Regions from separate parts of the Pantoea sp. SM3640 genome, predicted to be linked through region 1. Evidence: predicted binding sites of a transcription regulator. Region 1 holds the regulator's gene; each other region holds the start of a gene.
What was found. Region 1 encodes CRP, which controls carbon source genes, mostly activating them, when cyclic AMP is high. Its sites were predicted from a motif close to ATGTGANNNNNNTCACAT; they were not measured.
Positions count from the first base shown of each region.

Region 2: IV493_RS16355 (nucleoside-specific channel-forming protein Tsx) is a predicted target of CRP. The motif match lies at 1,071-1,088, and genes of this name have one in related genera.
Region 3: IV493_RS17490 (PTS mannitol transporter subunit IICBA) is a predicted target of CRP. The motif match lies at 618-635, and genes of this name have one in related genera.
Region 4: glpT (glycerol-3-phosphate transporter) is a predicted target of CRP. The motif match lies at 1,317-1,334, and genes of this name have one in related genera.

Region 1 covers NZ_CP064872.1:232,958-235,163, reverse strand. The annotation lists gene IV493_RS01065 (OsmC family protein) at 1-383, opposite strand, end outside; gene crp (cAMP-activated global transcriptional regulator CRP) at 687-1,319, shown strand; gene IV493_RS01055 (YccS/YhfK family putative transporter) at 1,377-2,206, shown strand, end outside.
Region 2 covers NZ_CP064872.1:3,515,601-3,517,806, reverse strand. The annotation lists gene IV493_RS16355 (nucleoside-specific channel-forming protein Tsx) at 11-877, opposite strand; gene IV493_RS16350 (HAMP domain-containing sensor histidine kinase) at 1,157-2,206, opposite strand, start outside.
Region 3 covers NZ_CP064872.1:3,781,802-3,784,007, forward strand. The annotation lists gene IV493_RS17485 (DUF3053 domain-containing protein) at 1-387, shown strand, start outside; gene IV493_RS17490 (PTS mannitol transporter subunit IICBA) at 821-2,206, shown strand, end outside.
Region 4 covers NZ_CP064872.1:3,680,695-3,682,900, forward strand. The annotation lists gene IV493_RS17070 (carboxylate/amino acid/amine transporter) at 223-1,086, opposite strand; gene glpT (glycerol-3-phosphate transporter) at 1,461-2,206, shown strand, end outside.

The sequences.
Region 1 (2,206 bases):
CTATGCGTAATCGTCACACCTTTACCCAGCATGATGGCCACAGAGCAATATTTTTCCGCCGAAAGATCGACGGCGCGTGAGACCGCTTTATCCTGGAGCGCTTTTCCACTCACGATAAAATGCAGGTTGATGTGCGTAAAGATTCGCGGCGCCTCTTCACGACGTTCTGAGGTCAGTTTTACTTCACAATCAGCCACATCGTTGCGGCCTTTTTGCAGAATTGAAACCACGTCAATCGCGCTGCATCCGCCCGCCGCCATCAGCACCATCTCCATTGGGCTGGGCGCTTTATCACCCGAATTGCCATCCATCAGTATCTGATGGCCGGATGAGGATTCTCCGAGGAATGTCAGCCCTTCTACCCATTTCACTCTTGCCTGCATGATTTTTACTCCGGAATACGCTGTTTTGTCGCCAGAGTACGCTTTCACCTGGTAAACAGCAATCCAGAGAAATCCGCCCGTAGCTGAAGCGAGACAACAGAAGACAGTCGGCAAAAGCTGTGCTACAAACAGTGCTGAAAATATTTTTCGTCACCCGATGGCGAAGCCGGGAAGAATGATGCGCACTGCGCCTGATGCGGCCCGAATAATTTCCTGAAAAGGAAACGCTTGAAGCTTTCACCGCCTGACAGGGAAAACTGCCCCCTGTATTTTGGGCACGATTACAACAGAGGATAATAGCGAATGGTTCTCGGCAAACCGCAAACAGACCCTACACTCGAATGGTTCCTGTCCCATTGCCATATTCACAAGTATCCATCCAAAAGTACGCTGATTCATCAAGGTGAAAAAGCAGAAACGCTTTACTACATCGTGAAAGGTTCCGTCGCGGTTCTGATTAAAGATGAAGAAGGCAAAGAGATGATTCTTTCCTACCTGAATCAGGGCGATTTTATTGGTGAGCTTGGCCTGTTCGAAGAAGGTCAGGAGCGCAGCGCCTGGGTACGTGCGAAAAGCGCGTGCGAAGTAGCGGAGATTTCTTACAAGAAATTCCGTCAGCTGATCCAGGTTAACCCCGACATCCTGATGCGACTCTCCTCGCAGATGGCGCGTCGCCTGCAGGTCACGTCTGAAAAAGTGGGTAATCTCGCTTTCCTCGATGTTACCGGACGCATTGCACAGACTCTGCTTAACCTGGCGAAGCAGCCAGATGCCATGACGCATCCCGACGGCATGCAAATTAAAATCACTCGTCAGGAAATTGGCCAGATTGTGGGTTGTTCACGTGAAACCGTGGGCCGTATTCTGAAGATGCTGGAAGATCAGAACCTGATCTCCGCACACGGCAAAACCATCGTCGTTTACGGCACCCGCTAATTCCTGTCATCCACGGCGTGATGGCAACATCACGCCGTTATTGTTTGTGTTGGGCCGATGTGGCGTCGAATCATTTACCATCCTGAAGTTAACTACGCCTTGCGGCAAACGCTGGTGCTCTGTCTGCCGGTGGCGCTGGGCTGGCTGGCTGGCGACCTGCAAAAAGGTCTGCTGTTCTCGTTAGTGCCCGCCTGCTGCAATATCGCCGGTCTTGATACTCCGCATAAACGCTTCTTCAAACGTCTGATTGTAGGCGGCAGCCTGTTTGCCCTCGGCAGTTTTCTGATCCAGTGGCTCACCCTGCATGCGATTCCACTGCCGCTGATCCTCTTCGCTATGCCTTTGCTGCTTGGCGTCACCGGTGAGATCAGCCCGCTGCATGGTCGCCTGCTGCCCGGCACCCTTATTGCCGCCATCTTTACCCTCAGCCTGATTGGCCGCATGCCCATCTATGTCACTCCGCTGCTCTATATCGGCGGCACGCTCTGGTATGGGGTATTTAACTGGTTCTGGTTCTGGCTGTGGAAAGAGCAGCCGATGCGTGAGAGCCTGAGCCTGATCTACCGCGAGCTGGCCAACTACTGCGACGCCAAATATACCCTTCTGACGCAGCTGACCGATCCCGAAAAAGCGCTGCCGCCGCTGCTGGCTCACCAGCAGAAAGTGGTCGATCTGATCAACACCTGTTATCAGCAGATGCACATGCTGTCGGCAAGCCGCGATCACAGCCATAAGCGGCTGACGCGCGCTTTTCAGGTGGCACTCGATCTGCAGGAGCATATCTCGGTCAGCCTGCACCGCCCGGAAGAGGTGCAAAAGCTGGTGGAGCAGAGCCATGCTGAAGCGGTGATCCGCTGGAATGCCAAAACCATCTCGGCCCGACTGCG
Region 2 (2,206 bases), 720 kb from region 1:
GTTATCTTTATCAGAAGTTGTAACCCGCCACCAGGTAGTAACCCCAGCCCGTCGATTTCACTTCAAACGGGCCTTTGCCGAAGTTCAGCTCCTGACCATCCGCCCACTGTCCGCCGTTGTGGAAGTAACGCGCCACCGCAGAGAAGTGCCAGTGATCGTAACCCAGTGACAGAATGTGGCTGGAGGCGATGGAGTTGCTGGTGCGTGATGAACCGCCTTTCTCGTTGAGATCGGAACCCCAGTCGAAGTTGGTGAAGCCCACATAGCCCAGATTACCGCCCCACAGCGTGGTGATAGGCACGAAGTATTTCACCTTGAAGCGATAGCCATCCCAGCTGTTTTCGTTCGCCGCGCCGTAGTTTTCCCACTGATATTTGGCGTAGACGTTCAGCGACAGGCCGACATCGCTGTGCGTATCGATATCGGTGCCCAGACCCATATACCAGGTGTTCTGGCGGTTGTCGCTGTTGCGGCCCATATCGTAGATATAGTTATTGGCGAAATACCACTCTTTGAACGGACCAAAGGCCAGGCTGGTGCCGGTCAGTTTGTCGATAGAGAAGCGCGGCTCAATCTCCATAAACATCGGTGAACCGTGGTCGAATACGCCGTTGGCATTGCTGTTGCCGACGCCGAAGAAGTTAGGCACGTCGAGATAGCCGTAGAAATCGAACCAGTCTTTCTTCGCAAACGCTTCATATTCCAGATAAACGTCGTTGTTAAACTGCGGTCCGAAACGCGTGTGGTAGCTGCCTACCACGTTAACGCTCTGATGCCACCAATCCGAGAGATACTGCGGATCGCTTTCAGCGGCCTGCGCAGCACCACTCAATAAACATGCCAGCACGGCACCTGCTATCAACGTTTTATATTTCATTATTATCAGCCACATGCTTTTGACCGCTGCACACCAGACGCAGTCAGAGAGAAATCGGTCCCTTGATGGGAATGAGGGTTTCACAGCGAATAACAACCCGTTCTTCAGCCCGCGTAGCGTGCCTGTAACAGATCGATAGAAAATAGATTTTGCTCACGTTTGTCAAAAAGTGTTGCATTACAATTCAGCTAAAATGTGATGCACTTCACAATAACGGCGTGGATCGAACGGAACCAGGCAACCGTTTACGTTGTCTGGTTCGTGATCAAACAGGCGGGATCAGGGAAGAGTGACGCGAACCTGCAAACCACAAATTGCACCCTGTGGAGTCAGGCAATTGGAAAGGGCGACGTGAATCTGATGTTTCTGTGCGACGTTGCGCACAATCGATAATCCCAGCCCGCTGCCCTGGGCTTTAACGTCTGGCGAACGGGTAAAACGGTCGAACGCACGTTCGATAAAGGATTCCGGCATGCCCGGTCCGTTATCAACAATATCGACCACCGTTTTGCCCGCGACCCGATGCAGCAGCACATCGACCAGGCTGCCTTCCGGCGTGTGCAACATAGCGTTACCAATCAGGTTGTCGAACAGGCTGCGCAATTCGGAACGGCTGGCCTGCAGGCGATACTGCGTGGAGCCATTAAAGCCGATATCGATGCCGCGCTTATCCGCCACCACCATCAACTGCTCAATGCTCTCTTTTAGCAGATCTTCAAGTTCGATATGCTCCACGCTGGACACCACGCTCTGGTCATCCTGACGTGAGACATTGAGTAACTGCGTGACCAGGTGACGGGTACGCGTGACGCCCGCTTCCAACTGGCTGAACTGACGGCTCGCTTCACCCGGCTGAATATGCTGACGCAGGTTTTCCAGCTGTAACGTCACCGCTGTTACCGGCGTACGCAGCTCATGCGCGGCATCTTCCAGGAACTGACGCTGCGACGACCAGGCGTCACGCAGCTTACTCAGCAGCGAGTTGTAAGCGGCTACCAGCGGCAGGATCTCATCCGGTAAGCCTTCCGGTGAGACATTGTGTGGATGATGGGTTTCCTGCGCCGCAATCTGACGCGAAGCGACCTGCAGATCGCGGGTGATCTTGCGCACCACCAGCCAGATCACCAGCAGCGACAGCGGCATCATCAGGATCATCGGAATGATCGCCGACAGCGCCCGCTTGACCATTGAGGCTTTCATGTAGCTGAGGTTGTGCATCACCTGAATCGTTTTGATCTCGCTGCCAGGCATGCCGGGCCGGGAAAAAATACGCCATTCACAGTCGTCGCACTGACCCACATGCACATCGTGATAACCGCGCTGGTTTTG
Region 3 (2,206 bases), 450 kb from region 1:
GATTCCCTGCGTCAGGCGAACAGCGCACTGGTGATCGTTACCCAGCAGATTGAAAGCGCAAAAATGCAGGCGGACAGCAGCAAAGCGGCCCTGAAGCAGCCGGATGACCTGAAAAAAGTCTATGACACCGCCTATAACAAAGTGGTGACGGTGCCTGCCAATCAGCTGATTCCGCTGCTGCCAAAACTCCAGGCGCTGAGTCAGGGTGCCGTACAGGCCGGCGATTTCCTGCAAACGCAGGGAAACCGTGTCAGCTTCAATGATGGTGGCGTGCAGTTCCCGACGCAGGATCAGGCTTCACAATATAACGCGCTGATGAGCACTTTATCAGCCAATTCGCAGGCACTTCCTCAGGCACAGGCTGCCGTCCAGGGTGGTCTGCAGTAAAACCGTTTAACGGGCAGGCGTTATTCGTCTGCCCGGCTCATTCCCCTTTTCATTTCTCTTCCTGTCACCTGGATAATGAAGTGTGATCTGGCGCATTTTCGACCAAAAATAGTTTGTGATCTAAGTCACATTTATATAACAAATACCCTGCCGATAAGTGTGATTCATCTCACAGATAACCTGCCAGTCCGGCCAGAAACCAGGCAAAACGATCATTAATGCCGACAAAAATGTGATCAAAATCACGCAAATCACCCCTTCCACCACCCTCAATCAGTGACACAGATCACACTTGCTCCATGCGCTACGCAGCGTCAAATTCGCGTGATAGAGTCCGCGTGCATACAGTAATACCACCGGCTTTGCGTCGGGGTGGCTAAACAAAAACAAGCGCGCTCTCCTATTGCAGCGCGTCTCAATAAGGGGTGGGTTTATGTCCTCATCAGTGAAGGTCAAAGTACAGAGCTTTGGTCGCTTTCTGAGTAATATGGTGATGCCGAACATCGGGGCGTTTATCGCCTGGGGTATCATCACCGCACTGTTTATTCCAACTGGCTGGATCCCTAACGAAACGCTGGCAAAACTGGTTGGCCCGATGATCACCTACCTGCTGCCTCTGCTGATCGGTTTTACCGGTGGGCGTCTGGTGGGCGGCGATCGCGGCGGCGTGGTTGGCGCGATTACGACCATGGGTGTGATTGTCGGTGCAGATATGCCGATGTTCCTCGGTGCGATGATTGCCGGTCCGCTGGGCGGCTGGGCAATTAAGTCGTTTGACCGGGCGATTGACGGCAAAATCAAAAGCGGCTTCGAGATGCTGGTTAACAACTTCTCGGCCGGTATTATCGGGATGATCCTGGCACTGCTGGCGTTCCTGGCAATCGGTCCGTTGGTTGAAGGTCTGTCACACATTCTCGCCGCAGGCGTGAATCTGATGGTGCAGAACAACCTGCTGCCACTGACTTCCATCTTCGTGGAACCGGCGAAAATCCTGTTCCTGAACAACGCCATTAACCACGGTATTTTCTCACCGCTGGGTATCCAGCAGGCGAGCGAAGCGGGTAAGTCGATCTTCTTCCTGATCGAAGCCAACCCGGGTCCGGGTATGGGCGTACTAATGGCCTACATGTTCTTTGGCCGTGGCAGTGCTAAACAGTCTGCGGGCGGTGCGGCGATTATCCACTTCCTCGGCGGCATCCATGAGATCTACTTCCCGTATGTGCTGATGGCCCCTCGCCTGCTGCTGGCGGTTATCCTGGGCGGTATGACCGGCGTCTTCACGCTGACCGTGCTGAACGGTGGCCTGGTCTCTCCTGCCTCACCAGGTTCTATCCTAGCCGTGCTGGCAATGACGCCAAAAGGTGCCTACTTCGCCAACATCGCCGCTATCGCTGCAGCCTTCGCCGTCTCCTTCGTAGTTTCCGCTATCCTGCTGAAAACCAGCAAAGTCAAAGAAGATGACGATATTGAAGCCGCGACCCAGCGCATGCATGAGATGAAAGCGCAGTCTAAAGGCCAGAGCACAGCAGGCGGCGCCGTCGCCAGCGATGCCATGAGCGTCGAGCTGCATCACGTGCGTAAAATCATCGTGGCCTGTGACGCCGGTATGGGTTCCAGCGCCATGGGTGCAGGCGTGCTGCGCAAGAAAGTGCAGGACGCCGGTCTGAGCAATGTGTCGGTAACCAACACCGCCATCAACGCCCTGCCGGGTGATGTCGATCTGGTGATTACGCATCGTGACCTGACTGAACGCGCGATTCGCCAGGCGCCGCATGCCCAGCATATCTCGCTGAATAACTTCCTCGACAGCGCGCTCTAC
Region 4 (2,206 bases), 550 kb from region 1:
TTCATGCTCGCGCTGAGCCACGCATTTAACAGCGATGAGGCTGTCGCACCTCATGGGCTGGCGCGTCAGAAGAGCGAAGCGTCCGGGCCAGGGATGGCCCGGCCGATCGACAGGGAGGTGAGATTCCTTCGCGATCGGACGCCCCAGCCCGGGAGGCGGCACCCATTCAACAGCCACTTTTCAAAGCCTGTTTATGGTCTGTGGCAGCGCACCCCTTTCACCTTATGACCGGTCACCGCGCCCCACCACCCAGCGCTTATGCACCCACAGCGAGGCGATGATCACCAGCGCGCCCGCAATAAAGCTCGGCCAGTGCGGTTTCTGCTGCCAGATAGCCAGATTCACCAGCAGCCCGGCAGGGACGTGCATGTTATTCATGATGCCCAGCGTACCGGCATCGACCTGCGTCGCACCGTAGTTCCACATAAAATAGCCGAGACCGGAAGCCGCAACGCCCAGCCAGACCAGAATGCCCCACTGCAATGAGGTGGTCGGTAACTTCTGTGGGTTGCCCCAGGCGCACCAGGCGATGACGGCAATCAACACCGCCCCCAGATAGAACCAGGAGAAGGCCGTGTGCTGCGGCATTGGGCGGGTCTCCTGCAGACGCTTATAGCCCACCATGCCTGCCGCAAAGCAGATGTTAGCCAGCTGTACTAACAGCAGACCAAACCAGAAATGATCGCTGACTTTGTCATAGCGAATAATGGCCGCACCCGCTACCGCCAGTAACGCACTGAAGATATAGCCGATGCGCAGCGGACGACGGCTGATCAGATCGTAAATCAGCGTCACATAGAGCGGCGTCATCACCGTAAACAGCAGGAATTCTGACACGCTAAGGTAGAGATAGGCTTCGAAGCTCAGCAGATACATCACGCCCAGTTGCAGCATTCCCACCAGCATATACAGCAGTAGCGTCGAAGGGCGATAACCCCGCCAGCGCAGGAAAGGCAAAAATACCAGCGCAGCCAGCGCCAGCCGCATCAGCACAGAGAACCAGCTATCCACCTGCCCGGCGAGGTATTCGCCAATCAGGCTGAACGAAAAGGCCCACAGAATGGTGGTAATAATCAATAAAAACACGGCAACGACCCCGAAATTAACAGGCCGACAGTGTAAACAATGTGCCACCGTCAGGCTGTGAAATCTGGTTGACATCTGATTATAAACCAGGCGATTAAAAAGCAGACCGGATAGCCTGCTTACACTTCCTGACACATCAATCGACAGAATAGGCTTTCAGCCAGATAAAATGCGCGAAATGATCCATCCGGTGATCACTTCCGCTCCTGACTGTAATAAAACTGTAACAAATGTGTCATTCATCACAGTAACGTTGCGCAACTAACACTATTCTTTGCGCGAAATGGAACATTCTGCATCCATTTTGTTCTGCACTTTCCTGCTCCAACCTGCCGGGAATGAAAAACCATAATGTGCCCTGGAGGGCCTCACTGATGCTGAGCATTTTTAAACCTGCACCACGTCAGCCGCAGGTGGCGGCGGATCACGTTGATCCGCTCTACCGTCGTCTGCGCTGGCAAATTTTCATCGGGATCTTCTTTGGTTATGCTGCCTACTACCTGGTCAGAAAAAACTTCGCACTCGCCATGCCCTATCTGGTCGAGCAGGGTTTTTCACGTGGCGATCTCGGGTTTGCCCTGTCCGGCATCTCCATTGCCTACGGCTTTTCAAAATTTATCATGGGCTCGGTCTCTGATCGATCAAACCCGCGCGTCTTCTTACCGGCTGGCCTGATTCTGGCCGCAGCAGTGATGCTGATCATGGGATTCGTCCCCTGGGCGACCTCCAGCATCATGGTGATGTTCGTACTGCTGTTTATCTGCGGCTGGTTCCAGGGCATGGGCTGGCCACCCTGTGGGCGCACCATGGTTCACTGGTGGTCGCAGAAGGAGCGCGGCAGGATCGTTTCGGTCTGGAACTGTGCGCATAACGTGGGCGGTGGTATTCCGCCACTGCTCTTCCTGCTCGGCATGGCGTGGTTCAACGACTGGAAAGCAGCACTCTATATGCCCGCGTTTGGTGCCATTGCCATTGCGATTATTGCCTTTGCGCTGATGCGTGACACGCCGCAATCCTGTGGCCTGCCGCCGATTGAAGAGTACAAAAACGACTACCCGCCCGACTACGATGCCAGCCACGAAGAGGAGCTGACGGCAAAACAGATCTTCATGAAGTATGT